DNA from 4 places in the Sphingopyxis sp. GC21 genome. Region 1 is predicted to be linked to each of the others. Evidence: predicted binding sites of a transcription regulator. Region 1 holds the regulator's gene; each other region holds the start of a gene.

Evidence for each region. Region 1 encodes LexA, which represses DNA repair genes until DNA is damaged. Its sites were predicted from a motif close to GTTCCNCNCTTGTTCT; they were not measured.
Region 2: a site for LexA is predicted at 3,430-3,445, ahead of recA (recombinase RecA). Genes of this name have one in related genera too.
Region 3: a site for LexA is predicted at 2,142-2,157, ahead of MU856_RS15765 (DUF6771 family protein). Genes of this name have one in related genera too.
Region 4: a site for LexA is predicted at 5,362-5,377, ahead of uvrA (excinuclease ABC subunit UvrA). Genes of this name have one in related genera too.

The regions. Positions count from the first base shown of each region.
Region 1 covers NZ_CP095845.1:932,163-939,544, forward strand. The annotation lists gene gltX (glutamate--tRNA ligase) at 1-1,155, opposite strand, end outside; gene MU856_RS04410 (hypothetical protein) at 1,225-1,800, shown strand; gene lexA (transcriptional repressor LexA) at 1,921-2,604, opposite strand; gene MU856_RS04420 (molybdopterin molybdotransferase MoeA) at 2,670-3,860, opposite strand; gene moaC (cyclic pyranopterin monophosphate synthase MoaC) at 3,857-4,330, opposite strand; gene MU856_RS04430 (sensor histidine kinase) at 4,346-5,575, opposite strand; gene MU856_RS04435 (hypothetical protein) at 5,736-6,149, shown strand; gene MU856_RS04440 (fumarylacetoacetate hydrolase family protein) at 6,207-7,208, shown strand; gene MU856_RS04445 (type II secretion system F family protein) at 7,282-7,382, opposite strand, start outside.
Region 2 covers NZ_CP095845.1:2,070,859-2,078,240, forward strand. The annotation lists gene MU856_RS09975 (hypothetical protein) at 40-606, opposite strand; gene MU856_RS09980 (glutathione S-transferase family protein) at 620-1,243, opposite strand; gene MU856_RS09985 (agmatinase family protein) at 1,256-2,071, opposite strand; gene recA (recombinase RecA) at 2,278-3,354, opposite strand; gene MU856_RS09995 (response regulator) at 3,477-3,830, opposite strand; gene MU856_RS10000 (response regulator) at 3,823-6,222, opposite strand; gene MU856_RS10005 (M13 family metallopeptidase) at 6,294-7,382, opposite strand, start outside.
Region 3 covers NZ_CP095845.1:3,268,706-3,276,087, reverse strand. The annotation lists gene MU856_RS15785 (hypothetical protein) at 262-387, opposite strand; gene MU856_RS15780 (SOS response-associated peptidase) at 398-1,051, opposite strand; gene MU856_RS15775 (hypothetical protein) at 1,082-1,591, opposite strand; gene MU856_RS15770 (hypothetical protein) at 1,610-1,939, opposite strand; gene MU856_RS15765 (DUF6771 family protein) at 1,941-2,132, opposite strand; gene MU856_RS15760 (nucleotidyltransferase and HEPN domain-containing protein) at 2,520-3,449, shown strand; gene MU856_RS15755 (autotransporter outer membrane beta-barrel domain-containing protein) at 4,111-7,382, shown strand, end outside.
Region 4 covers NZ_CP095845.1:772,351-779,732, forward strand. The annotation lists gene MU856_RS03685 (substrate-binding domain-containing protein) at 1-900, opposite strand, end outside; gene MU856_RS03690 (putative quinol monooxygenase) at 1,210-1,542, shown strand; gene MU856_RS03695 (hypothetical protein) at 1,698-2,249, shown strand; gene uvrA (excinuclease ABC subunit UvrA) at 2,459-5,350, opposite strand; gene MU856_RS03705 (M13 family metallopeptidase) at 5,585-7,382, shown strand, end outside.

The sequences.
Region 1 (7,382 bases):
CAGGAAGACGGCGCCCTCGGCAATCTCGTCCAGCGTCTTGGCGCGCGGCTTGAGCACGTCCATCGCGCGCGCCAGCAATGCGCGGTCGTCGCTGTCGAGCGCGCGGCCGACCAGCGTCTCGATGCGCGGCGCCACCAGGCCCGCAAGCCGGGCATCGTCGGCCTCGCGGATATAATGACCGTTCAGATTCTCGAGCTTCTTGAAATCGAAGCGCGACGGCGAGCGGCCGACATTCGCAAGATCGAACCATTCGACCGCCTGCTCGCGGCTGATGATTTCGGCATCGCCATGCCCCCAGCCGAGGCGGAGCAGATAATTGTTCACCGCCTCGGGCAGATAGCCAAGCTCGTCGCGATAAGCATCGACGCCGAGCGCGCCGTGGCGTTTCGACAGCTTTGCGCCATCGGCGCCGTGGATCAGCGGGACGTGCGCATAAACCGGCTCGCGCCACGCCATTGCACGGATCAGCGCGAGTTGGCGGAAGGCGTTGTTCAGGTGATCGTCGCCGCGGATGACATGGGTGATCCCCATGTCGTTATCGTCGACGACGACGCTGAGCATATAGGTCGGGGTGCCGTCGCTGCGGAGCAGGATGAAATCGTCGAGCTCGGCATTCTGGACCGTCACCTCGCCCTGCACGCGGTCGTGGATCGTCACCGCACCGTCCTGCGGCGCGCGCAGGCGGAGGACGTGCGGCGCGGCGGGATCGCCGTCGTCCCGGTCGCGCCACGGGCTGCGGACGCGGAAGGGGATGCGCTTTTCCTGCGCTTCGGCGCGCATCGCGGCGAGTTCATCCTGCGTCAGATAGCAGCGATAGGCCGCGCCTTTGGTGAGCAGCTCGTGTGCAACCTCGGCATGGCGTGCCGCGCGCGCGAACTGATAGACGGTCTCGCCGTCCCAATCGAGGTCGAGCCACTGCATCCCGTCGAGAATCGCGTCGATCGCGGCGTCGGTCGAGCGTGCGCGGTCGGTATCCTCGATCCGCAGCAGGAACTTGCCCCCGTGATGGCGTGCGAAAAGCCAGTTGAACAGCGCGGTCCGCGCGCCGCCGATGTGCAGATATCCCGTGGGGGAGGGGGCGAAGCGGGTGACGACGGCGGCGCCCGTCGCTTCGGGGGTCGCTTTTGCCAATTCGGTTTTGTTTTCGGTTGCCACTCTGGCCTCTTTCACTCAGGCTGCCGGCCGCGAACAGGGACCGCGGCGGATTTCGGGGCTGCCCCTAGCATGGCGACAAGCACGCTTCAAACGCCCATTGCCGCGCAAACGCTTTCATGGTTCGGCGCCTTGCCGGCGGCGCTCGAGAGGCGCCTGGAGACCGAGTGCGAGCGGCTGCCGCTCTGGCTTCCCGTGGCCTTCGGCGCGGGGATCGCGCTGTGGGTCGCTTTGCCGACCGCGGCGCAATGGATCGGGCTTCTTTGCGCCATGGCGGGGATGGCGGTGCTGCTCGCACAGCCGCGCCCCGACCTGCTCGTGACCGGCGACGGGCGGCATATCGCGGCCGCCGTGCCGGGCGGCGGCTATGCCATGCTGCGCGATCGTGCCGGCGATTTCGTACGCGACGCGATGGCCGAAGCGGCGGGGATCGACACGCCGCTCGTTGCGCTCGGCGATCTCGACCATGTCGATTGCAATCGCGATTTCTGCCGCTGGACACAGGGCAGAGGCGATGCGCCGCGCGTCATCCTCGCCGCGCACGGCGCGACCGGATCGCGGGTGAGGAGATGGCGGCCGCCTGCGCCGCCGCCGATGTGGTCATCAGCGAACGCTGGCTACCGCGCGAATGCGTCGCGCGCTGGCTGACGATCGACCGCGATACGCTGGAACAAAGCGGCGGCCTTGTGCTCTATCTGGGCACAAAGCCGCGGCTCGTTTCGGCGCTGCGCGCGGGCGATACGCATCCATGGCGTCGCCCGCACGAGCTTAGTGGTAACGACGAAGCAGTCCCGACAGCCGACCTTGCACCATAACGCGATCGGCTTCGTAACGCTGCGGTTCATAGGCGCTGTTGGCGGGATCGAGGCGCACCATCCGGCCTTCGCGGTGGAAATATTTGAGCGTTGCGTCCTGTCCGTCGACGAGCGCGACGACGATATCGCCCTCGCGCGCGGTACTCGCCTTCTGGATCAGCGCATAATCGCCGTCGAAAATCCCCGCCTCGACCATCGAGTCGCCCGATACTTCGAGCGCATAATGTTCGCCCGCGCCGAGCAACGCGGCGGGAACGGCGAGCCGGTTATAATCCTCAAACGCCTCGATCGGGACGCCGGCGGCAATCTTGCCGTGCAGCGGCACTTCGATAATGTCGTTCGCGGCGATGGGCTTCAGCGCCGGTGCGGGCTTGCGCAGCGGCACCACATTGTCACTGTCGCTCCGCGTTTTGGGCTTGGCCGCATCGGGCAGCTTCAACACTTCGAGCGCACGCGCACGATTGGGCAGGCGGCGCAGGAAGCCGCGTTCCTCGAGCGCGCTGATCAGCCGGTGGATGCCCGATTTCGACTTGAGGCCCAGCGCCTCCTTCATTTCCTCGAACGACGGCGAGATGCCGCTGGCGTCGAGCCGTTCCTGGATGAAGTGGAGCAGTTCGTGCTGCTTCGCGGTCAACATCGGTCGTTCTCCATTATGGCGTTGCTGGACATAAGGGGAACGATAGTGGAACAGACCGGAACTTGTCAAGCGATCGCGATATAGTTTGCAAGCTCCCCCGCCGCGCGGGGTGCTGCGCCGATATCGCGGACGATCAGCGCGTTGGCAGAGATCAGCGGTTGCGTCTGGCCGCTGTCCTGTCCGTCGCAGGGGGTGAGCAGTCCCTTGTCGAGGCGCGCGCGCAGATAATCGCGCCTTGCCCCGCCGGGCCCGAGTGGAACCGCGAGGGGGGCCTGGCTGACCTCCGGCAACGGCGCGGCCGCCCCGGCAAGGTAGCGGACGAGCGGTAGCAGAAAGAGCGTCGTGGTCACGAACGCCGAGGACGGATTGCCCGGCAGGCCGAGCAGGATCGCGTCGCCGATCCGGCCGGCGATCAGCGGCTTGCCGGGGCGCATCGCGATCTTCCAGAAATCGAGCTGCCCGCCCGCATCGTCGAGCGCGCCGCGGACATGGTCGTGATCGCCCACCGACGCGCCGCCAACGGTAACGATGACATCGTGCCGCCGCGCCATATCGCCCAATATATTGGCGAGAACGCCGCGATCGTCGCGCGCGCGCAGCGGCAGCGTGACGTCGGCGGGTTCGGCGGCGAGCATCGCGGCGAGCATCGTGCCGTTGCTGTCGGGTATCTGACCGGGCGCGAGCGCACGCCCGGGCGCGACCAGTTCGTCGCCTGTCGTCAGGATCGCGACGCGCGGGCGTCCCCCGACGATCAGGTCGCCCGCACCGCCCATGATGGCGGCGGCGAGCGCGCCGGGAGAGAGGAGACATCCCGCCGTGAGCAAATGCGCTCCCGCTGCAAAATCGCTTGCCCGGGCGCGGACATGGCGTCCACGCGACGCGGGGCCATCGCCGGTGAGCGTCAGGCGCGCGCCATCGGCGATGACATCCTCTTGCACCACCACGGTATCGGCATTGGCCGGCAGCATCGCGCCGGTGAAGATGCGGATCGCTTCGCCGGGGCCGAGCGCGTGGGCGGGCGCGGTGCCGGCGGCGACTTCGCCGGCGATCGTCCACGGACCGGGCAGATCGGCAAAGCGGATCGCATAGCCGTCCATCGCCGACAGCGCCGCGGCGGGCTGGTCGCGCCCAGCGACGACGTCCTGTGCAAGATAGCGCCCGGCGCATTGCGCCACGCCGATATTGTCGGCGCCGAGCGGCGGCTTCAGCGCCAGCAGCCGCGCCTGGGCCTCTTCGACCGCGAGCAGCGCGCTCATGCGGCGCGCCAGTCGCCCGACCGGCCGCCGCTCTTTTCGAGCAGGCGGATATCGCCGATTACCATGGCCCGGTCGAGCGCCTTCGCCATGTCGTAGAGCGTCAGCAATGCGACGGACGCGGCAGTTAGCGCCTCCATCTCGACCCCCGTCGGCCCGGTCGTCGCGGCGGTCGCACGGACCGAAATGCCATCGGCCTCCCAGTCGAAGTCCACGGCGACGCTGGTCAGTGCCAGCGGGTGGCAGAGCGGGATCAGCTCGGCGGTTCGCTTGGCCGCCATGATGCCGGCGATGCGCGCGGTCGACAGCACATCGCCCTTGGGCGCGTCGCCAGCGCGGATCGCGGCGAGCGCTTCGGGCGTCATCGTGATGCGGCCGCCGGCGACGGCACGCCGACCGGTCGCGGCCTTCGCGCCGACATCGACCATATGCGCCGCGCCGCTTTCGTCGAGATGTGTTGGTCGGTTCGTCATCGATGCGGTCCTTTGTCAGTGCGCTTCGGACAGCGGGAAGGACACGGACACGCGTGTGCCCTTACCAACTTCGCTTTGAATATCGAGCTGGCCGTTATGCCGTTCGCTGATGTGCTTGACGATCGCCAGCCCCAGCCCGGTGCCGCCGACCGAGCGGCTGCGCGCTTCGTCTACGCGGTAGAAGCGTTCGGTGAGGCGCGGGAGGTGATCGGGCGCGATCCCTTCGCCTTCGTCCTGGACCGACAGACGGACGCGGCGGCCTTCGCGCGTCAGTTCGACCGTCACCGGGGTGCCGGGGCGGCCGTATTTCATCGCGTTGGAGACGATATTGTGGACGAGCTGGCCGAGCTGCGCCGCGTCGCCCAGCACCGGCTGTGCAGCGTCGCCGAGGCGATCGACAATGTCCTGCGGCCGCGCCTCCGCACTGTCCTTCATCTGGGCGAGCGTATGGCGGACGATGGCGGCGAGATCGACCGGGGTGGTCGGGCGGCGGAAGCGATCGGCTTCGACCCGCGAGATCGACAGCAGGTCGATGACGAGCTGCTGCATCCGCCGCGCCTCGCGCTCGATGATCGCGAGGAAACGGTTGCGCGTCGGGGCATCGGCCTCGTCGTTCATGTCCTGCAATGTCTCGACATAGCCGAGGATCGCGGCAAGCGGCGTGCGCAGTTCGTGACTGGCGTTGGCGACGAAATCGGACCGCATGCGGTCGGCGGCATCGATCGCCGAGCGGTCGGACAAAAAGATGATGCGGCCGCCGTGCGACAGCGTCGCGATCCGCATTGTCCAGCGCTGGCCGGGCCGCGGATAGTCGGCGAGATCGACGGTCATCGCGCCCGTGTCGACGTCGCCAGCCGACAGCCATTCGGCCGCCACCGGATGGCGGATCGCGGTGCGGATGTCGGCGCCGACGATGTGGCGTCCGAGCAGGCGGACCGCTGCATCGTTGGCGATGGCGACGACATTGTCGATTACCCCCAGCACCGGTTCGCGCTCCTGATCGGCCCAGCGGGTGAAATCGGGATGGCGCAGCAGCAGCGGCGGTTCGGCGGGGACCGGAGAGGCGACGGCAGGCGGCGTTGCGGCGGGCGGCGGCTGCGCGCCATAAACAAGGACCGCGCCGAGCGCCCCTGCGAGTGCCAGGATCGCGATCGAGGCAAGGTCGCCGCCGACAAGCGCCGCGAAAATCGCCGCGACGGCGACAAGCGTCAGCGCCGCAACCAGGCTGGACAGGCGGTCGAACATCGACGCTGCGCCTCGCACGAAGCGGCGCGGCGCGCAAGGCGCTTCGCGGGGCGGTGCATCGGGTTACCATCGCGGCGCAGCCTGTCCCAAAGCGGGAAGGGCGCGGGAGGCGGCCGGTCTTTTGCTTTTCCTAAAGGCTTCACTGGTTTAATGCGCGGCCATGGAAGACAGCGACATCCCGACCGAAGCGCCCGCGACCGGCGACGAAGCCGTTCCCTCGCGGCGCAAGATGCTCGCGCTCGGCGCGGTCGGCGTGTCGGCGGCGCTGACCATCCGCCCCGCCTTTGCACAGACCGCGGTATCGGTGATGAACTGCCAGATTCCGGTGCCCGACGCATCGGCCGCCGGCCGCTACATCGACGCGGCGGGCAAGCTTGTCCCGCCGGGGACCCAGGGGGCGTTTCCGGGCGCGGCGCGGCCGTTCACCGGCGAGGAAGTCAAGCGCGCCTTTCGCGGCCAGACGCTGCCAGGCACCAGCTACAACCAGTCGCAGGCCTATCTGCAATATATCCGGCGCTTGCAGGCGGGGCAGAGCGGCTTTACCTGTTTCGCATCCATCCAGATGCCGCGCTGATCGTCGCTCCCCCCTTTGCGATGATGGTTCGCCGGCATCGCAGACAAAGGGACAGATGTGAAACTAGCTTCGCTGAAAGCCGGGCGCGACGGCCGGCTCGTCGTCGTTTCGGACGACCTCGCCTGGTATGCCGACGCGACCCATATCGCGCCGACGCTGCAGGCGGCGCTTGACGACTGGGCGGAAACGGCGCCGCGGCTGAAGGCGCTTGCCGAAGATATCAATCACGAGGCGATCCCGCGCGAGCGCTTTCACGAGCGCGACGCTGCTTCGCCGCTGCCGCGCGCCTATCAATGGGCCGATGGCAGCGCCTATGTGAACCATGTCGCGCTGGTGCGGCAGGCGCGCGGCGCCGAAATGCCCGAAAGTTTCTGGCACGATCCGCTGATGTATCAGGGCGGCAGCGATGCCTTTCTGGCGCCGCGCGATCCGATCCCGCTCGGCGATCCGGCGTGGGGCTGCGACATGGAGGCCGAGGTGGTGGTCGTCACCGGAGACGTGCCTATGGGTGTCGATGCCGAAACGGCGCGGAGCCACATTCTGCTCGTCGGCCTGACCAACGACGTGTCGCTGCGCGGGCTGATCCCCGGCGAACTGGCCAAAGGCTTCGGCTTTTTCCAGTCGAAGCCGTCGAGTGCGATGTCGCCGGTGTTCGTTACACCCGACGCGCTCGGCGACCGGTGGCAGGACGGCAAGCTGCACGGCACGCTGTGCGTCGACCTCAACGGCCAGCCGCTCGGCCGCGCCGATGCCGGCGTCGACATGACCTTCGACTTCGGCCAGCTGATCGCCCATGCCGCAAAAACGCGCGACCTGCGCGCGGGGACGATCATCGGATCGGGGACGGTGTCGAACCGCGAGGCCGATGGCGGACCCGGCAAACCGATCAGCGAGGGCGGGCTCGGCTACAGCTGCCTTGCCGAGGTGCGGACGGTCGAGACAATCCGCGACGGCGAGGCGAAAACGCCCTTCATGCAGGCAGGCGATACGGTGCGGATCTGGATGGACGACGAGCGCCACCACAGCATCTTCGGCGCGATCGAACAGACGGTCGCCTGACGCGCCGGCGGCAAAAAAGAAGGGGCGGGAATGATCCCGCCCCTTTTTTGTTGGGTTTGCGATGCGGCGTTCGTCAGGGCTTGCCGCCGCCGAGGCTGCCGCCCGACATCGCATCGCTGAGCGAGCAGGCCGCCGGGCCCAGGATAACGATGAACAGCACCGGAAGGATGAACA
Region 2 (7,382 bases), 1.1 Mb from region 1:
GCCGCAAGTCCGATGAGGGCTGGCTCAGCGCCACTGCGCTCAAAAAGCGGTCGCGATGCCCTTGCCCAGATAGCAGGGAAGCTGATGCAGCACGTCGGCCTTGGGCACCCCGTCCTCGATCAGGGCAGGCGGCACTTCCGACGTATCGACGCGCACGACGGTGAAGGCGGCACGGGGCGCGCTGCGATGGACGACGACATAGCCGCAATCCATCGTGCCATCCTTGCGATCGCCGCGAAAATCGAACGCGGCATAAAGGCCGGGCGGCTGTCCCGCCGGGTCGGCATACCAGGTCAGGCGCAGGATGCGCAGCGTGCCATCGGCCCACAGCGCAGCCCGCTTGCGCAGGTTCATCTCCCATTCCAGCCGCGGGTTCGACGCCTGAAACGACAGGCGCAGCATCGCATAGGCCGCCTCATAGTCGCGCTTCGCCAACGCCATCGTGAACCCGGTGAAGCGGTCGATCGCGCCCTCCTCGTCGGCTGGGGCGGGCTCGAAGCTCTTACCCGCGGGTACCACGACGTCGCGCTCGACCCCGGGCCCCAGAACGGGCGGCGCGGCCGCCAACGGGGTCGCCGCTGTGAATAGTGCGGTCAGGAGCAGCACGCCAAACCGGCGATCAAAAGACAAAATAATCGCCCCCGCGTTCGCGCGCGCGCTGCCAGGCGGGGCGCGCGTGGCACGCCGCGACGAAGGCGGCGAGGCGCGGATAGCGATCGGCACCGTTCATCGCCGCAACCTCGGCCGGGAAGCTCAGCATGATGTCGGCAGCCGACAGGCGATCGCCGATGAAATGCCCGGCGTCGCCGATCTCGCTTTCGAGATAGGCGAAATGCGCGCCGAGCTGTTCGTCGATCCGCGGTCGCAGCGGCGCCGCAGCATCGCCGAGGCGGGCAACATAGAGATTGAGGAGAACAGGAGTCATGGCCGAACCTTCGGCAAAGTGCAGCAGCTCAAGGTGCCGGACATGATTGTCGGTGCCGCGCGGCGGGATCAGGGCGTCACCGCCATGGCGCTCGCACAAATATTCGACGATCGCGCCCGATTCCTGGATCACCCGCCCGTCGTCCTCGAGCAGCGGCGATTTGCCGAGCGGATGGACGGCTTTCAGCTCGGGCGGCGCGAGGTTGGTAACGGCGTCGCGCTGATAGTGGCGAATTTCGAATGGAGCGCCGATTTCCTCGAGCAGCCACAATATGCGCTGCGACCGGCTGTTGTTCAAATGGTGGACGATCAGGCTCATCGCATTCTCCTCTTATCCGCGCCAATATCCGTTGCGATCGATTAACGCCGCCAGCTCGCGCACCAGCTTGGCGCCGACAATAGCGGTCACGCCGCCGATGTCGCGGCCCGGATGATGTTCGACGATGTCCGCGCCGACGATCGGCGCGCACTGCCGGTGCAGCACCGCGAGCAGTTCGCGCACTGTCAGCCCGCCGGGCTCGGGATGCGCGACGCCGGGCGCCGCCGACGGATCGAGCCCGTCGAGGTCGATCGAGATATAGAGCGGGCCGCTCAGCACCGGCACCGCTTCGGGAACCAAGCCCGCCATCGGGACGATCTCGACGCCGAAGCGATCGGCTTGTGTGGCGCAATGGCGATTCAACGTGCGGATACCGACCTGGACCAACCGCGCGGCAAGGCCCGCTTCGCATATCCGGGCAAAGGGCGACGCATGGCTGCGCGGATTGCCGCCGAAGTCGTCGTACAAGTCGGGATGCGCGTCGATGTGCAGGATGTTGAGCGGACCGAAACAAGCGGCGGCGGCTTCGACGAGCGGAAATGTCACCGCATGATCGCCGCCGAGCGCGAGCGGAATTTCGCCATCCTCGTGCAGCATCGCGACATGGCGCCGGATCGCGGCATCGTCGTGTGCGACATGCTCGGTCAGCGGCAGGTCGCCATCGTCAGTGAAGGCGATATCCGTGCCGATTTCGGGACCGAGCTCGCTTGCCATATTGCCGCGATCGCTGCGCAGCGCCGCACGGATCGCCGCAGACCCGCCCGCCGCGCCGCGTTCGAAACTACTGTTGACGTCGGTCGGCAAACCGAAAAGGCGGATCGCGGGCATCGAGCCTGTGTAGTCCTTGCCCCTGAACACGCAAGCCGGGATGCGGTACACGCCCCCGCCAGCATGGTCAGCGGCGGCATGGTCAACGGCGGCCGGGCCGACCTGCCAAGAGAGGGGTCGGGCAGATCCAAGGAGGCGTGCCGGAGAGGCACGGACCCGCCGCCGTTCGCCGGCGAGCCGTATTGCGACGGCTCGCCGGATCCGGATTAGATATCGTCGTCGTCCGCGTCGGGGCCGGTCATCATCTCTTCGGCCACCGCATCGGTGCGGCTGCGGATCGCCTTTTCGAGCCGTTCCATCAGTTCGGGATTTTCGGTCAGGAAATTCTTCGCATTTTCGCGGCCCTGACCGATGCGGATCGAATCATAGCTGAACCAGGCGCCCGATTTTTCGACGAGACCGGCCTTGACCCCGAGGTCGAGAATTTCGCCGATCTTCGAAATGCCCTGCCCGTACATGATGTCGAATTCGACCTGCTTGAACGGGGGCGCGACCTTGTTCTTGACGACTTTGACACGCGTGGTGTTGCCGACGATTTCGTCGCGGTCCTTGATCTGGCCGGTGCGGCGGATATCGAGGCGGACCGAGGCGTAGAATTTGAGCGCATTGCCGCCCGTCGTCGTCTCGGGATTGCCGTACATCACGCCGATCTTCATGCGCAGCTGGTTGATGAAGATCACCATGCAGCGCGAACGGCTGATCGAGCCGGTGAGTTTGCGCAAGCTCTGCGACATCAGGCGCGCCTGAAGGCCGACATGGCTGTCGCCCATCTCGCCTTCGATTTCGGCGCGCGGGACGAGCGCCGCGACCGAGTCGACGACGAGCACGTCGATCGCATTCGAGCGCACCAGCGTATCGACGATTTCAAGCGCCTGTTCGCCCGTATCGGGCTGCGACACGATCAGCTCGTCAATGTTTACGCCCAGCTTCTTCGCATAGACGGGATCGAGCGCATGTTCGGCATCGACGAAAGCCGCGGTTCCGCCGGTCTTCTGCGCTTCGGCGATGCAATGCAGCGCGAGGGTGGTCTTGCCCGAGCTTTCGGGACCGTAGATTTCGATAACGCGGCCACGCGGCAGACCGCCGACGCCGAGCGCGATGTCGAGCCCGAGCGATCCGGTCGAGACCGCCTCGACCTGCATCGCTTCCTTCGATCCGAGCTTCATCACCGAGCCCTTGCCGAACGCGCGATCGATCTGCGCGAGTGCGGCGTCGAGCGCCTTCTGCCTGTCTGTGCTGTTCACTGATTTCCCCGATTCGACGAGTGATAATTGTCCGGCCATGACCGTTCCTTTCCAGCTCTAGAGCGAAGGCAGAACCACCGCAACGCCAGAGCTGTGTACGCTATTTGTTCTATAGGAACAAGTGGAGAACAAATATTTTTGCGCTATCGGCGAGGCGCGCGCTATTCCCCGAAAAAACCATCCAGAACGGCCTCGATTTCGGCGATACGGAACGGCTTCGTCACCAGCTTGCGGTTCGCATGCGGCGCGGGAATCACGTCGCCGCCGCCTGACGTGAAGGCAAAGGGAATCCCCCGCTCCGCCAGCGCATCGGCGACCGGCCATCCCTTTTCGTCGCCCAGGTTGATATCGACGAGTGCGCCCGCCACCGGCTGCGACGCGACTACCGCGAGCGCTTCCTCGTTGGTCGTCGCCTGCGCCGGTTCGGGATAGCCGAGCGCGTCGAACATATCGACGAGCATCATGCCGATCAGGACATCGTCTTCGACAAGCAGGATCAACCTGTCTTCAGCCATGACCCACCCTATGCGCCGCATCGTCGAGCGCCATCGATACTGCTTCTGCAAGCTGCGCAACCGAGAAGGGCTTGGGCAGGAAGGCGACATCATCGATGTTGATCGACTGGCGCAACTGCTCCTCGGCATAGCCCGACATGAACAGCACCGGCAGGTTCGCCCGCTTGGCGCGCATCGCGCGGACCATCGTCGGCCCGTCCATCGTCGGCATCACAACGTCGCTGATCACCAGGTCAATCTTGTCCATCGCGGCGAAGCGTTCAAGCCCCTCTTCGCCCTGCGAAGCGGTAACGACCGTATAACCCGCGCGGGTCAGCGCCCGTTCGGCGACGGCCCGCACCATATCCTCGTCCTCGACGAGAAGGATGGTACCGGTGCCCCACTGGCTTTTCTTCGCCTTCGCAGCCGGCGGCGGCGTTGCCGGCACGCCGCTTTCGGCTCGGTGGACCGGCAGGTAAATGGTGAAGCTGGTCCCCGCGCCCGGTTTGCTGTCGGCAAAGATAAAGCCCGCCGATTGTTTGATGATGCCATAGACCGTCGACAGTCCCAGCCCTGTCCCCTTGCCGACATCTTTGGTCGTGAAAAAGGGTTCGAAAATTTTAGGCAGCACTTCGGCCGGAATGCCGGTCCCCGTATCGCCGACCTTCAGCGCGCTGTAATCGGCGGGCGGCATGAATTCATTGCCCATCTGGCGAACTTCAGCGGCGGAAACGGGATAGGTTTCGATCGTCAACGTCCCGCCGCCGGGCATCGCGTCGCGCGCATTGACCGCAAGGTTGATGATGACCTGCTCTAGCTGCCCGGGGTCGGCGCGCACCGCACCCAGCCCGCGGCCATGATGCACCGACAATTGCACCGTATCGCCGATCAGCCGCTTGAGCAGATGCGACACTTCCGAAATCACGTCGGGAAGCTGCAATATCTGCGGCCGCAACGTCTGCTGGCGCGAAAAGGCGAGCAACTGCCGCGTCAGGCTCGCCGCGCGGTTGGCGTTGCTGCGGATTTGCTGAATATCGTCATAGTCGCTGTCGCCCGGCGTGTGCCGCATCAGCATCAGATCGCAGCTTCCGAGCACCGCGGTCAGGATATTGTTGAAATCATGCGCGACGCCGCCCGCAAGCTGGCCGACCGCCTGCATCTTCGATGCCTGCGCCACCTGCCGCTTGAGGCGCGACTCTTCGCTCGAATCCTTGAGGCTAAGCAGAACCGCCGCCTCGCCCAGCCCGCGCACGCCGACGACGCGCATCGACACCGGTTCGTCGCCTTGTCCGGCCAGCCGGATCGACAGATCGCCGCCGACCTGCTGCCCGCTGCTGTGACGGCGGATCATGTCGGCGAGTGGTCCCTTGTCCTCGCCGACCACAAGATCGCCGGGGTAGCGCGGCCTCTTGCCATCGGCGACGCCCGCGGCGCGCATGAAAGCGCGGTTCATGTACAGAAAGCGCCCGTCGCGATCGACGAGCGCAAGCCCGAAGGGCAGCAGTGACAGCAGCGTTTCGATATAGCTTTGCGCGGTGCCGCGATCGGCGGGTCCGATCTCCTCGTCGAGCATGGCGAGCAGCATCGGCCCGTGCGTATCGGCCGGCGTCAGCGGGATTTGCAGCATCCGCACCGGCGTTGCCCGATCGCCCTCACGCGCAAAATAGAGCGCGCCGGCATCATCGAGCCGCAACATTCCGGCGACATCGCGCCCCGCATAATGCAGCGCATCCTCTTCGCCGAGCGCGCGCAAAAGAAATGCCTGATTGGCAACGCGCAACCGGCCCTCGGCACTGACCAGCGCCGCCATCACCCCCGCCTGCGCCAACGTGCGCCCTGCGGGTCCGTCGAGGTGGCGGACGATCTCTCCTGCCAGATCGAGCCGTTCATGGGCCGAAAAGCGCCAGATGAGATAGTCTTCGGCCTGCCCCGATCGCAGCACTTGTGCACGAAGTTGCAAGGGCCCGACTGCGATTTCATCGACCCCGCCCTCACCTTCGCGCCACGCGGTCCGGCCCGCATTTTTGAGCAGCTCGGCGCCGCGCCCTTCGAGCGGCAGGCCCGGCGGCGTGACGAAGCCGCCCATCCATGTCGCGAACAGGTCGTTCGCACAGACGAGGCGTCCGGCCCGGTCGGTGATCGCAATCGCAATATCGTCATGATTGACCGCGGCGCGCAGCATCGACCAATCGGTCGGCGCCGCCTCGCCCACCGCGGCCGCCGGAAACAGACGCCGCGCGAGGATCATGCCGCCCGCCGCGAGCGCGAGTCCGGCAAGGAAACCGGCGGCAAGCACCGCGTCGCCGGTGGCCCAGAACAACAGCCCGACCGACACCAGCGCGAGGCCGCCGAGCAGCGCAAGGTCGATCCGGGAAAGCCCTTGAATTGCGGAAAGCGGACCGGCAGCGCCCACCCCCCTGCTGAAATCGGTATCAGCGGAAGGCAGGCTCTGCGCGGTCAATTCACACTTTCCCAGTCAGCGCATCACCAGATGCGAACACGATCCTTCGGATCCAGATAGAGCGTCTGGCCCGGCTTAACCTGATAGGCCTTATACCAAGGGTCAAGATTGCGCGAGACCCAAGTCCGCTGGATCGAGGGCGAATGCGGATCGGTCGAAATGCGCTGCGACAGATTCTGTTCGCGATAGTTGCGCCGCCATACCTGCGCCCAGCCGAGGAAAAAGCGCTGGTCGCCGGTCAGCCCGTCGATCACCGGCGCCTCCTTGCCGCCCAGCGACGCCTTGTAAGCGTCATAGGCGATGTTGAGGCCGGCGAGATCGCCGATATTCTCACCCAGCGTGAAGGTGCCGTCGAGATGCTCGCCCGGCAGCACTTCATAGGCGTCATATTGCGCGACGAGCGCCTTGCTCGCTGCTTCGAACGCCTTCACATCCTCGGGCGTCCACCAGTCGGCGAGTTTGCCGGTTTCGTCATATTTCGAACCCTGGTCGTCGAAATGGTGGCTGATCTCATGGCCGATCACCGCGCCGATGCCGCCATAGTTGATTGCGGGGTCGGCCTTCGGATCGAAGAAGGGCGGCTGCAGGATTGCGGCCGGGAAGACGATCTCGTTCATGCCGAAATTGGCGTAGGCATTGACCGTCATCGGGGTCATGCCCCATTCCCAGCGCCGGATCGGACCGCCGAGACGGCTGATATTGTCGTCATGCTGCCACTGGTTGGCGCGCAGCGCGTTACCAAACAGGTCGTCGGCCCGGATCTCCAGCGATCCATAATCCTTCCAGCGATCGGGATAGCCGATCTTGGTCGTGAAATTGGCCAGCTTCTTCTTCGCCTTCACCTTAGTTTCGGGCTGCATCCACGCAAGATTGTCGATGCGGTGGCCGAGCGCCGCGATGACATTCTTGACCAGCTTGTCCATTTCCGCCTTGGTTTCTGGCGGGAAATATTTCGCGACATAATCCTTGCCGACCGCTTCACCCAGATTGCCGGTCGTGAAATCGACCGCGCGCTTCCAGCGCTCCTGCATCTGCGGCGTTCCCGACAGCGCGGTGCCATAGAAGGAGAAGGCTTCCTTCGCGACCGCATCGGGCAGCACGTCCGAAAAGCC
Region 3 (7,382 bases), 1.5 Mb from region 1:
TGCCCGCGATCCGCTCCCTGGGGTCGAGCGCCGCCGGTTCCTCTCCGGGACGCGCGAGATTGGGACAAGTCACCGACGGGTCCTGATATCGCGCGCCGGACGGCAGTCTTCGCTGCCTCGGCGCGGCGATCTATCGGTTCCAACGGTCTAACGTCCCGAGAAGTGACGTAAAGCCTGTGCAAGTAGAAGATGGGACCATTTTGACATGTCATTGGCCTGACGGCCATGCGATGCGATGTCCCCGCTGCGCGAGCTATGCAGTCAGTCGCCGGTGAGCGACCGAACCGCGCCGATAATTCCAGCGATGAAGGAGCCCGCCACGATCACCGCGGCGAGCCAGAACTCGATAGCAACGGCGCGACGCTTCCACCTGGGTTTATCGGTCATCGGAACCGCATCACGGAAAGAGGTTTGGCGCCTCAGCCGGCGGGGCCTTGCGGCTGAACCATGGCACGTCGGTCCGCTCGACGGCGAGGCGGTCTGCGGGAAATTTGGCGACCAGCGCCATCGCCTCTTCGGCAGGCGCCTGGAGCCAGGCTTCATGATCTTCGGGGTGCAGAATCACGGGCATGCGGTCGTGAATATGAAACAATTCCTCGGTCGCATCGACCATCACGCCCGTATAGCAATCGCCCCATTCATCGCTCGGACGCCAGAGACCCGCCCAGGCGGCGAGCGGCTGGTCGGTGACGCTGATCCACGTCCGCGTCATGCGTCCTTTCTCGCCTTCGGCTTCGGCGAAGGAGGTGAAGGGAATGAGGCAGCGATGCGCCGGGTTGGTAAACCAGGGACGCCAGAAGGACATCAGCTTGTCGTCGCGGGCATTGTTGACGGGTTTCGGCTTGCTCGTGGGCTTCATATGCTTGAGCCGCACCGGAAAGCCCCAGGTCATCGCCTGCAGGACGCGCTCGCCGCCGTCCTGGCGGACCACGAAACCCTGACCGCCGGGATAGACGTCGCCTGGCGAGACATTGGTGGCCTGCGGCCGGCGCGCCCTGAAATAGGATGCCACTTCGTCAACCGAGCTGTTCAGCGTCACCAGATTGCACATTGACGGCTCCAGGTCAGGGACGGCTCACGGTCAGGCTGCCCCCAGCAGAGCCCCGAAGCTCTGCTGGATCGGCGGCGCGATTCTGAAGCTATTCTTGGGGAAGCGGCGCAACATGTCCAGCGGCGGTCGCGCGCGCTCGAGCCAGTCGAAAAGATCCTCGGGGTGAACCACCGCCACATGGCGGTCCTTATAAGGTGCGAGATCGTCGTAGGCAGCGACGGTGAGCGCCGCGAAACTGCCCGGCCATTCGCGGTTCTCCGGTCGCCAGACCGCCGCGATGCCCATCAACGGTTCGCCGATCAGGCTGGCCGAATAGATTGTCTTGCCCTGCTTCACCAATCCGAAGGCATCGGCAAGCAGCAGACAGGGCCGATCGATGATCGCAGTCTCGGACTTGAGCAGCGGAATCTGGATGACATCGGGATCGCGCGAAGGCAAACCCCAGTGGAGCTCCTTCTCGCGCTCGCGCACACCGTCCCAGATCATCACGCGATGCGACCTGCCGATGCCGATGAGGGCGTCGTCGCCTTCTATATCCATCGGTCTGCCTTTCGCTGGCTAGGCGCGGAAACGGCTCAGCGCGCGCTTCCATTCGCGCTCGTCGGGCATCGGCAGCCGAATGTCGTCCTTGCCAGGCTCGACCAGGTCGAGCCGGACCGGGCGTATACGCTTGCCCGTTCGCGCCTTGCAGCGCGCGCACCAGAATTTCTCGCGGGCGCGCCTAAGATCATCGTCCCACATCTTGCGCTGGAACAGCCACCAGAGGCCATAGGGATCGAAGCTTGCGCCATGCCCGCAGCGGCAAACGGGCCTGACCGCCTGATACCAGGCCGCCGCTTCGAATAAATGTGTGGCGCGCCGCTGCCCGTCTTTGGTCCAGCCGCCCACGTCACAGCGACAGCCCGAGCTGGTCGATATGCGCGGGCTCGCCATTCTCGCCCAAGCTTTCTGCGATCGCGCGCGCCAGCTCGAATGCTGCCTCGACGCGGACATGGCGGGTGGGTGCGGTAAGGCCCACGCGCGCCCAGCCGGGCGCAGTGAGCAGTGTTTCGGCGACTCGGGCGGTATCGATTCTGTCCATGCATCAATGAGAACATAGGAAGAACATTTTGGCAAGTCCGCGTGCATGTCCGCCATGCCGACATGGTCTTCCGCCACGGCGCGGCCCCGACCGGCGCGCCGCCGCCTGCTGAGCCGACGCGCGCAAAATCCCGCAGGGGCATTCCGCCCCGACCGGACCGCGATCGCAAAGCCGCGCCCTTCAAGCCAACGAGTGGCTGATCGACGCCATGCCCACCGGGCTCATCGTCTTCTCCGGCACCGGCATCCGGGACAATCTCGTCGACAAGGCACGGGCGTTCGGCATCCCTGTCTGGGATTTTCGTATCCGGGATCCGGCATCAGGTGTCGATCTGGACATGACCGCGCTTGCCATCGGGCAAGCATGTGCCCACAGAAGAAAGGAGCGATGCGGAACGATCTCGACCATCTCCCGGCCAACAAGCAGCGCGAGCTCGAGCGCGTGAAGGCGATCATCTTCGAAGAATTCGAGGATGCATTGGCGCTCGGCACGATGAGCTGGAAGAAGAAGGGGCGGATCGACAAGATCATCCTCTACGGCAGCTATGCGCGCGGCGGCTGGGTCGACGAACCGCACACGGCGAAAGGCTATCGCTCGGACTTCGACCTGCTCATCATCGTCAGCGACAAGCGGCTCATCGACAAGGTCGATGTCTGGTCGAAGCTTGACGACCGGCTGACCCGGGAACTTCTGATCGACCGGACCCTCAAGACACCGGTGAATTTCATCGTTCATACGCTGCAGGAGGTGAACGACGGGCTCGCGCACGGGCGCTATTTCTTCATGGACGTCGCGCGCGACGGGATTGCGCTTTACGAGGCCGACGACAAGGCCTTGCATCAGCCGAAGCCGAAGACGCCTGACCAGGCGTTGGCGATGGCGAAGGAATATTTCGAGGAGTGGTTTCCTCAGGCAAACGCTTTCTTCAAAATGCATGAGGCAGGACGCGCCGAAGGTGTCTTCAAGCAGGCATCATTCGTTCTTCATCAAGCGGCGGAGAGCCTTTATCATTGCGTTCTGTTGGTGTGCACTTTCTATTCGCCCCACGTTCACAATCTCGGCTTTCTGCGGACGCAGGCCGAGCGGCTCGATATGCGTCTCGTCGACGCGTGGCCGCGTGAGCTGAAGGCCGATCGCGCTCGCTTCGAGAAGCTCAAGGAAGCCTATGTGAAGGCCCGCTACTCGAAACATTATCGGATCAGCGAAGCGGACCTGCTGTGGCTTGCGGCACGTGTCGAGGAACTCGGCCGGGCTGTTCATGAAATCTGTTCGGAGCGCATTGCCGAGCTTGAGGCAAACTGTCGCGCGGCGGGATAATCTCTCCCCGATCAATCTCGTACCCGAGTTGGTTGCGCCGAAAACAATGTGTTGCCTGATGGCACCACGCTGCAAGATTCCGTTACGGAAGCCTGAATCCGCTGGCGTTTGATTTCGGCTCGACTATTGCGCGTTCCGCGACCCAAATGGAGGGCTCCTCCATTCTCCTGCGGCGACTCCTTTGGGGTCGCCGCTTTTGCAGGGGAGCTTTGCGCCCGCATCTCGCCCTTTCCACGGCGAATTTTCGTAGCGAATGCCGCCATTCAGTTCGCAAGCGGTCCCGTGGCTCGGATGTCAGAACGTTGAATGCGGCATAGGAGCGGTGAGAATCGTCCCGCGCGAGAGCGCGAGCGACCGGGGCTACGTACGATTGCGCACCGCGACACGCTCGATATCGAGCCGCAGCCTCGAAAAGCCCTGACCCGTTCGCAGCATAGGCAGCAAAGGGCAAAGGCCTGAAAGCAAACCAAATCGGTTGAACGCCCGTACAGCATCGATGGGATCGCGGATCCAGTCCCGTCGCCACCCGAATCCACTAATTGCAACAGCTTGCAACTAGGTCTGGTCGGCCAAATCGCGGCAGTCAGGAGACCGACCGGACGGCGCGTGAGAGACGTAGCTCGCTGGTCGCATCTGTCCTTCCAGCCTCGAGGTACGACTCATGATCTCCACAGCCAATCCGGTGCTGCGTCACCGCGCGCTCTTGCTCGGTAGCAGCGCGGTGCTCGCCCTGGTTCTGGTGCAGCCCGCCGCAGCCCAATGCGTCGTCGCGCCCAACAACATTATCAGCTGTTCGGGCGACAATGATGCCCAGCAGACGCTAAACAACGGTGGTTCGTTGACGGTGACCACCGAGCCGGGCTTCAGCATCGACAGTCCGGACAATGGACTGGTGATGTCGGGCACGGGGTCGCTGATCTATAATGATAGCAACGCATCGACCATCATCGGTCGGGGCTATGACGGAATCGCCGTCGGCAACGGCGGGGGGGCGTCGCGGATCGAAATCCGGACCGCTGGCGACGTTACCGGCGGGGGCCGCGCCGGGATCATTACCAACAATCTGGGAACCGGCGGGGTGCTCGTTGAGGCGACCGGCACGGTCACGGGCGCTTTGACCGGCATCACGATCGTCGCGCTTGCCGGCAGCGGCGGCGATGCCGAGGTGATCTCGAACAATGCCGCGGGCGGTTCGTCGGGCATCGGGGTTGAAAACCGCGGCGGCACCGGTGCGATCCGCATCACCTCGACCGGAACCGTCCAGGCGACCGGGAGCGAAGGCTTCGCGATTCTCGGCCTCCATAGCGTCCAAGGCGCCGGCGGCGATCTCGTGATCGTCGCGAACGATATTTCGGGGGCGGGCGGCGGCATCAACGTAAGCAATGCCGGTGGCGCCTCGACGAACATCACCGTCAATGGCACGCTCAATGTCGCAAGCCGCCAGGGCATCAGCGTCGGCAATGGCGCGGCGGCAAACGACATCGTCGTCACCGTGCGCGGTAGCCTTACCTCGGGCGCCACGGGGATCGCGATCAGCAATCAGGGGCGGGGGCAGACTATCGTCACCGCCGAGCAGCAGATACGCAGTAATAATGTGCGCCCGCAAGAGGCTGCGACGAGCGGCAATGGCATGAACATCACCACCGGCGGAAGTGCGGGCGATATCATCGCCGGAGTGGCCGGCGTCGAAGGCCGCGCCGGCATAGTGATCCGCAATCTGGGGCAGGGAGCGCTGACCCTGAGCGCATCGGGCCTCGTCGAAGGCCGCGAAGGCCGCGGCGTCGAGATCGTCGGAGGGCCTGCGAGTGGTGCGATCGACGTCGATCTGGCCGATGCGACCGGGAGCGACGGCGTCGTCATCACCGCCATTGGCGAGGCTGCAGGCATCGATTTTACTTCGAACGGAACGCTCACGGGCACTGCCGGGGATGGCGGCTTTTTCCAGAGCGCGGGCGCGATGCGTATCGACGCGCTGGGCAGCAGCGGGGCGCGGCACGGGCTTGCGATGATTCATGGCGGACCAGGCGAGGCACTGCTCGTCTCGCGCGGAACCGCAACCGGCGGGGAGAATGGCATTGCCGCCGAGACGCTGGGCGGATCCGCGGGCACGATGTCGCTTGACGTCAACGACGTGTCGGGCGGTGAATTCGGCGTGTCGATCCTCACCCGCGAGGCGGGCGGGGCGACGTTGATCACCCGCGGGCTGATCAACGGCGGCATTGCCGCGATCAATTCGGTTGCAGACAATGGCGGAGCGTTTTCGCTCACCAATCTCGGCACGATCCGCAATGCGTCGTCCGCATCCGCCGATCTGGCGATCCAGGCCGCAGGCGGGGCGGTTGATATTCTCAACAACGGCAGCCTGCTGGGCACAATCCGGCTCGACGGAGGCGTTGTTGCGCCCGACCCGGAGCCCGAAAAGCCGCAGCGCGAGCTTCGCGTCGGCGCGCGCAGCGCCTTCATCATCGCCGAGGTCGCCGATGTCGAGGCAAGCCATCGCCTGACCAATGCCGGGACTTGGAACAGCATCGGCGGGGGCAGCGTCTTCGGCGGCGCAAGCGATGTGCTCGTCAACGCCGCGGGCGGCCGGTTGATCGGCGGCGTATCGGCTGCGACGGCGGAGACGACCGATTATTCCGGGCTCGAGACGCTGATCAATCGCGGCACGATCACGATGGTCGATGGCGGCGTCGGCGATGTCGTGCGAACGAGCGGCGATGCGGATTTTATCGCCGGATCGGTGCTCGCGGTCGACGTCGGTGGTGGGGGAGCGGATCGGTTCGTCGCCGATGGTGCAACGCTGATCGAAGCCGGGGCGACGCTGCAGGTCACCAGTCCGCAGGCGCTCGTGATCGGCACGCGATACACGATCCTTGAATCGGCAGGGGGCGTCACGGGGAATTTCGCGCTCGATAATGCCCGCACTTCAGCCTTTCTTGGCTTTCGTCAGGGTAGCACGCCGACCACGATCTTCGTCGAGTTGGCGCGCCTGCGTGCCTTTGCCGCAGCCGGGCTGAGCCCCAACCAGGTGGCGGTGGGAGGCGCGCTCGACGGACAGGCCGCAAGCGACCCTCTGGCCGCCGCAGCGCTGCTGCTGCCGACCGATGCCGCAGCGCGCGCGGCCTTCGATGGCCTGTCGGGGGAAATCCACCCGGCAGTCCGCACAGCGATGGCCGAAGATTTGCGGTTGCCGCGTAATGCCGTGCTCGAACGGCTCCGCTCGCCGCAGGGCGGCGCGGTTTGGGGCCAGTTCTTTGGCAATTGGGGCGAAAATGACGGGGCGGGCGGCACCGCCGACCTTGACCGCAACACGATCGGAGGGCTGCTCGGGGTCGATTTCGGCGTCGGCGACACGGTCGTGCTTGGCGCCGCAGGCGCCTATCTCGAAACCGACCAGACCCTTGCCGAGCGCGCCAGCGACGCGAAACTCAAGAGCGTGCACATTCTGGGTTATGCAGGCGGCAGCTTTGGCAATCTGTCCCTGAAGGCTGGCGTCGGATATGCAAGCTATGATGTGAGCACCAGGCGCTTCACTGCATTTCCGGCGATCGGACAGACGCTGACCGGCACTTACAAGGGCTCGGTATTCCACGGCTTTGCCGAAGCGGGTTATCGCATCGGACTAGGTGAGGGGCATGTCGAACCATTCGGGCAGCTTGTGGCTGTCCGGGCGAGGACCGGGAACTTTGCCGAAAGCGGTGGCAGCGCGGCCTTGGCGGGCGCCAGGACCAGTGAAAATTCGCTCGGCTCGACGCTTGGTGCGCGATTCGAGACGGCGCCTGCCGGCGCCTTGTCGGTCGCCGGCATGGCGGGTTGGCAGCACGGCTTCGGCTCGCTCGAACCGGTAACTTCGCTCCGCTTTGCGGCGGGGCCGGCTTTTTCCATTCGGGCTGCAGGATTGTCGCGCAATGCCGGCGTCGCGGCGGTCGAAGC
Region 4 (7,382 bases), 160 kb from region 1:
CACGCCGACATGCGCCTTCTTGATATAGATGAACAGCGGGCGCGCGCCGGGATAGCTGCCGCCGGCGATCGTGTCATAGGTCGGGCTGACGCCCTGCACCGGAACCGCCTTGATCTTATCCTTGTTCGCATCGAGGTACGAAAAGCCGAAGATGCCCAGGCTGTCGGGGTTCTTGTCGAGCTTCGAGATGATCAGATTATCATTCTCGCCCTGTTCGACATAGAAGGGCGCGCCGCGCAGGCCGGTGCACACCGCTTCATGCTTGTCCTTGTCGCTGTCCTTCAGCGCCTTCATCGCGGGGTCGGCGTCACAGCCCTTGCCCATGATCAGTTCCTTGAACGCGTCATAGGTGCCGCTGGTCGACGGCGGGCCGAAGACCGAAATGCCGACAGCGGGCAGCGCCGGGTTGACGTCTTTCCACGTCTTGGCGGTGTTGGGCTTGCCATATGGGTTGGCGGCCAAAGCCTTATAGACATCTTCCTCGGTCAGCTTGAAGCCGGGGCCGCGCTGCGCTTCGCCCAGCGCGATGCCGTCGATGCCGACCTGGATTTCGACGATGTCCTTGACGCCATTCTTGACGCAGGTGTCGAATTCCTTCTTCTTCATGCGGCGCGAGGCGTTCGAGATGTCGGGGGTGTCACCGCCGACACCCTGGCAAAAGCGTTCGAAGCCGCCGCCGGTGCCGGTCGAATCGATCTTCGGCGTCTTGTTGCCCGTCGCTTCGGCGAATTTTTCGCCGACCGCAGTGGCAAAGGGATAGACGGTCGAGGAGCCGACGGCGCTGATATAATCGCGCGCGGCGCCGCCCGAGGAGGCCTGATCCTGACACGCCGAAAGCGCCAGCGCGGCGGTCGCGGCGCAGGCGAGCAGGCCGGTGGTGCGGGCAAATTTCTTCACCATGAAATGATCCTGTCGGGGGTCGTTACCGAACCAAGCCGCCACCCCCGCGGCGACTCGCTGAGGGCCATTTGGGGGTTTTGTGTGACGCGTTTGTGACAGGGAGTGTCATGGAAGTGTCATGGATGGCTATGCATTCTCGATCACGAGTATCGCATTGTGCAGTGCGGTATACGGTGTCTTTGTTTCGCCTTTCTGAGATCTAGGCCGTGTCGACAAAAGGGATTCCCAAACGCGCGTTTGGGAGTCCCTTTTGTCAACACGGCCTGGACAACTAGAGATAGGTCATTTCTGTATGGCAGGAAAGGTAACATGATCCTCATCACCGGCCACGTCATCCTGACCCCCGAGCATGGCGAGCGCATGATTGCGTTCGGCGCCGAGCATAGTGCGCGATCGCGGGGCGAGCCGGGGTGTCTGGCGCAACATTGCCATATCGATGCCGTGCCTCGACAGGCTGGGGATGGCTCGGCTTATGAATGTCTGACGTTCGTCGAGGAGTGGGAGAGCGTCGATGCGGTGCGCGCCCATTTCGCGCTGCCCGCCTCGCGCGCCTTCGTCGCCGACATGCGCGCCCTCTCGCCGCAACCGCCCGCGATCCGCATTTATGCCGCCGAGGATATTACGGCGAAGCTGATGGGGTAAATCTCCCCTCCCGCTTGCGGGAGGGGTTGGGGGTGGGCCGCGCGCCGGTGCGCGCATCCGATGTTGATTGCCCACCCCGCTGCGACTAGCGAACGGGTTCGCAAATCTCGCAGCCCCTCCCGCATGCGGGCGGGGAGAGATCAGGCCGGGGGCATATGACGGGGTTCGAATTCAGCTTTTCCTTTTTCGGCCTGATCCTGGGCCTCGCGCTGGCCGAGGGGCTCGGCGGGCTGGCGCGCGCGCTCAAAGCCAGCCACCGCGTCCGCATCGGCTGGCCGACCGCGCTGCTCGGCCTGTTCGTGTCGTGCGACGTGGTGACCTTCTGGATGTTCGGATGGAATCTGCGCGAGCTGTTGCCGCTGAACTGGCCGATCCTGTTCGGCGGCTTCGTCGTCACCGCGGTCTATTTCGTCGCGGCGAGCCTGGTCTTTCCCGACGATCCGGAGGCGTGGGACGACCTCAACGCCCATTTCGACAAACAGCGGCGGCTGGTGATCGGCGGCGTCTTGCTGGCCAATATCGCGCTGGTCGCCGTCACCTGGGCCTTTGTCGGACTCCCCAGGGCGGGCTCGTTGCGTGCCTTCATCCTCGCATGGTCCTTCTTCCCCGTCGCCGCGCTCGCGATCGCGGCAAAGGACCGCCGTATCGTCGTCGCCTGCCTGATCTGGCTCCTCGCGCTCTATCCGCTGTCGGCGGTGTGGCATTGATCCTTTAAAAATCATCACCCCGGACATGCTCGGCGGTCATGGCCTTGGGACAGGTGGGCAAGTGTTCCCCGGCGAAAGTCGGGGCCATGACAGGGTGCGACACGTCATCTGGGCCCCGGCTTTCGCCGGGGATCACAATATCGATGCGGGCTTGCCCCGCGTTCGTCGGCCCAGACCTGATCCTGGATGACAGGAGAGGGGGCCGCGCCCTATCTCTCCAGCAACGGCGCCAGATACTGCCCCGTGAAGCTGCGCGGTTCCTTCACCACCTGTTCGGGGGTGCCCGCCGCGACGATCTCGCCGCCCTTGACCCCGCCTTCCGGGCCGAGGTCGACGATCCAGTCGGCGGTCTTGATGACGTCGAGATTATGTTCGATCACCACCACGCTGTTGCCCTGATCGACGAGCGCCTGCAGCACTTCGAGCAGCTTGCGCACATCCTCGAAATGGAGGCCGGTCGTCGGTTCGTCGAGGATGTAGAGCGTCTGTCCGGTCGAGCGGCGCGAGAGTTCCTTGGCGAGCTTCACCCGCTGCGCCTCGCCGCCCGACAAGGTCGTCGCCTGCTGCCCGACCTTGATATAACCGAGACCGACGCGGACGAGCATCTCCATCTTGTCGCGGATCGCGGGCACCGCCTTGAAGAACTCCGCCGCATCCTCGACCGTCATGTCGAGCACGTCGGCGATGCTCATCCCCTTGAATTTCACCTCGAGCGTTTCGCGATTGTAGCGTTTGCCGTGGCACGTCTCGCACGTAACATAGACGTCGGGAAGGAAGTGCATCTCGATCTTGATGAGGCCGTCGCCGGTGCAGGTTTCGCAGCGCCCGCCCTTGACGTTGAAGCTGAAGCGGCCGGGCTTGTAACCGCGCGCCTGCGCCTCGGGCAGCCCCGCGAACCAGTCGCGGATCGTCGTGAAGGCGCCGGTGTACGTCGCGGGGTTCGAGCGCGGGGTGCGGCCGATCGGCGACTGGTCGATATCGATCACCTTGTCGCAATGCTCAAGGCCGGTCAGGCTGTCGTGCGGCCCGGCGACGAGCCGCGCGCCGTTGAGCGTCCGCGCCGCGCTGGCATAGAGGGTGTCGATGACGAGGCTCGACTTGCCGCTGCCCGACAGGCCGGTGACGCAGGTGAAGGTGCCGAGCGGGATCGTCGCGGTGACATTCTGGAGGTTGTTGGCGCGTGCGCCCTTCAGCACCAGGTCGAAGCCGTTACCGGGGCGGCGGTGCGTCGGCACTTCGATCTTCTTCGCGCCGGTGAGGTAGGCCGCGGTCAGGCTCTTCTTGTTCGCCAGCACCTGTTTCAGCGTGCCTTCGGCGACGATCTCGCCGCCGTGGACGCCCGCGCCGGGGCCCATGTCGACGACATAATCGGCGTGGCGGATCGCATCCTCGTCATGTTCGACGACGATGACCGTGTTGCCGAGGTCGCGGAGGCGCTTCAGTGTCGCGAGCAGCCGGTCGTTGTCGCGCTGGTGCAGGCCGATGCTCGGTTCGTCGAGGACGTAAAGCACGCCGGAGAGGCCGCTACCGATTTGTGACGCAAGACGGATGCGCTGGCTTTCGCCGCCGCTCAGCGTGCCGCTGGTGCGGTTGAGGTTAAGATAATCGAGCCCGACATTGTTGAGGAAGCCGAGCCGCTCGTTGATCTCTTTCAGGATCGCCTTGGCGATCTGGCGCTGCTGATCATTGAGCTTCTCGTCGAGCGTGCTGAACCAGGCTAGCGCGTCGGCGACCGAGCGCTGCGCGGACATGCTGATGTCCTCGCCCGCGATCTTTACCGCGAGCGGTTCGGGACGCAGGCGCGCGCCGTGGCACGTCTCGCATGGCTGTGCGGTCTGATATTTGCCCAGTTCCTCGCGCATCCACGCGCTTTCGGTCTGGAGCATCCGGCGGTTGAGGTTGCCGATCACGCCCTCGAACGCCTTGTGCGTCGTATAGGTGCGCCGGCCGTCCTTGAAGGTCAGCTCGACCGGTTTGCCGCCGCTGCCATAAAGAATAATGAGCTGCACCTCGCCGGGCAGATCCTGCCACGGCGTGTCGAGGCCGAATCCATAGGCTTTGCCCAGGCTTTCAAGCACCTGCATATAATAGGGCGAGGGCGGGTTCGATTTCGCCCACGGCACGACGGCGCCTTTTTTCAGGCTGAGCGCATGGTTGGGAACGACGAGTTCGGGGTCGAATTCCAGCCGTTCGCCGAGCCCGTCGCATGCGGGACAGGCGCCCTGCGGCGCGTTGAAGCTGAACAGCCGCGGTTCGATCTCGGCGATCGTGAAGCCCGAAACGGGGCAGGAAAATTTCTCGGAAAAGATGATGCGGTTGGCCGGGATGCCGGCGCCTTTCATGGCGCCGCCGACTTCGCCGTCGCGCCCCGGAACGTCGCCGTCGGCAAGGTCGACATAGGCGAGCCCTTCGGCGAGTTTCAGCGCCGTCTCGAAACTGTCGGCAAGCCGCGTCGCGATCCCCTCGCGTACGACGATGCGATCGACCACGACCTCGATGTCATGCTTGTATTTCTTGTCGAGCGCCGGGGCGTCCTCGATCTCGTAAAACTCGCCGTCGATGCGGACGCGGGTGAAGCCGTCCTTCTGCCACTGCGCGAGTTCCTTCTTATATTCGCCCTTGCGCCCGCGCACGACGGGCGCGAGCAGATAGGCGCGCGTGCCCTCGGGCAGGTCCATCACCCGATCGACCATCTGGCTGACCGTCTGCGCCGAGATCGGCTCGCCCGTTGCGGGCGAATAGGGAATGCCGACACGCGCCCACAGCAGGCGCATATAGTCATAGATTTCCGTGACGGTGGCCACCGTCGAGCGCGGGTTACGGCTCGTCGTCTTCTGTTCGATGCTGATCGCCGGCGACAGCCCGTCGATATGTTCGACGTCGGGCTTCTGCATCATTTCCAGGAACTGGCGCGCATAGGCCGACAGGCTCTCGACATAGCGCCGCTGACCCTCGGCATAGATGGTGTCGAAGGCGAGGCTCGACTTGCCGCTGCCCGACAGGCCGGTGATGACGATCAGCGCATCGCGCGGCAGATCGACGTCGACGCCCTTCAGATTATGCTCGCGCGCGCCGCGCACCGAAATATGGGTGAGACTCATGGGGAGGGTATGTTCCAGATTTGTTCCGGCCGCGCAAGAGGGCGCCGCTCGCTCGAACGCCTAGATAGGAAGCGGCTGCTTTGCGCGCAACGGGGCGGCGATTCCACCAACGAACGAGTGCGTTCGACCAGCGGCCTGCATCTTGCTTGACCTGCGATTGGCGCGGGCGGACAAGTCGCCATGGCCTGCGGCGGATCGGCCCTTGAACCGTGCGCGGGGGTAGGAGACTGGGGAATGAAGATGTTTTTGGGCGGCACCGCTGCCGTCGCTATCGCCGCCGCGCTGATCGCAGCACCTGTTCTGGCCCGCAATGCTGGCGCCGACGCTTCCTTGGTCGCTGCGACCGATGCTGCGGCCGGCGCCGAAGACGGGTCGCTCAAGCCGCTGACCTTCGGAAGCTGGGGCGTCGATCTGGGCGCGCGCGACACGTCAGTAAAGCCGGGCGACGATTTCGACAAATATGCCAATGGCGCATGGTTCGCGCGCACCGAAATTCCGGCCGATCAGGCATCGGCCGGCGTCGATTACGCTGTCTATAATCTGACGCAGCGTCAGCTCCGCCAGCTCGTCATCGGCGCACCCGCGACCAGTCAGGTCGGCGGGCTTTATCAAAGCTTCATGGACGAAAAGCGCGTCGCACAATTGGGCACCAAGCCGCTGATGGCCGACATCGCTGCCGTCGCGGCGATCAAGGACAAGAGCGAAATGGCGCGCTTCATGGGCGCGTCGCAGGGAAGCTTCGGCGCCTCGATCGTGGGCGGCGGCCCCTATGCCGATCCCGACACGCCGACGGTCAACGTGCTGTGGCTCGGGCAGGGCGGGATCGGGCTTCCCGACCGCGATTATTATCTGAACGAGAGCTTCAAGCCGCAGCGTGAGGCCTATCGCGCCTATATCGCGCGGACGATGAAGATGATCGGTAACCCCGATCCCGAAAAGGCCGCCGATGCGGTGCTGGCGTTCGAGACCGAGATCGCCAAGGTGAGCTGGGCGATCGCCGAGCGCCGCGATCTGGGCAAGATCAACAACCCGATGTCGTCGGAGGCGCTGGCCGCCTATGCGCCCGGGCTCGACTGGAGCGCCTGGTTCGCGGGCGCCGACATTCCGGCGCAGAAGCGCATCATCGTCAACGAAAATACCGCGATCCGCGACATCGCAGCGCTCTATGGCAAGACGCCGCTCGACACGCTGAAGCTGTGGCAGGAATTCCATGTCGCCGACAATGCGGCCAATTATCTGTCCGACGACTGGGTCGACAGCCGCTTCGAATTCTCGAAGGCGCTGAGCGGCGTGACCGAGATGCGGCCGCGCTGGAAGCGCGGGCTGCGCCTTGTCGATAGCAGCCTGGGCGAGCTGGTTGGCGAGGAATATGCGAAGCAATATTTCCCGCCGAGTGCCAAGGCGAAGATGGAAACGCTCGTCGCCAATCTGAAGCTGGCGATGGGCGACCGCATCCGCGGCAACAGCTGGATGGCGCCCGCCACCAAGGAAGCCGCGCTCGCCAAGCTGGACAAGATGGACGTGATGGTCGGCTACCCCGACAAGTGGCGCGACTATTCGGGGCTCAAGATCGATCCCGCCGACCTCTACGGCAATGTGAAGCGCAGCGCGGCGTTCGAATATGCCTATCAGCTCGCCGACCTGGACAAGCCGGTCGACCGCAAGAAATGGTCGATGAACGCGCAGGAAGTGAACGCCTACAACGGCGGGCTTGAAAACAAGATCGTTTTCCCGGCCGGTATTCTGCAGGCGCCCTATTTCAGCGAGACGGTCGACGATGCGGTCAACTATGGCGCGATCGGCGCCGTGATCGGCCATGAAATCACTCATGGTTTCGACGATCAGGGGCGCAAGATCGATGCGAGCGGCGCCGTGCGCGACTGGTGGACCAAGGAAGATGCCGCGCGCTTCGATGCGCAGGCCAAGGGCTTCGGCGCGCAATATGCGACCTATGAGGCGGCGCCGGGTGCGTTCATCAACCCCGATCTGACGATGGGCGAGAATCTCGCCGACCTTGCGGGGCTCGAGGTCG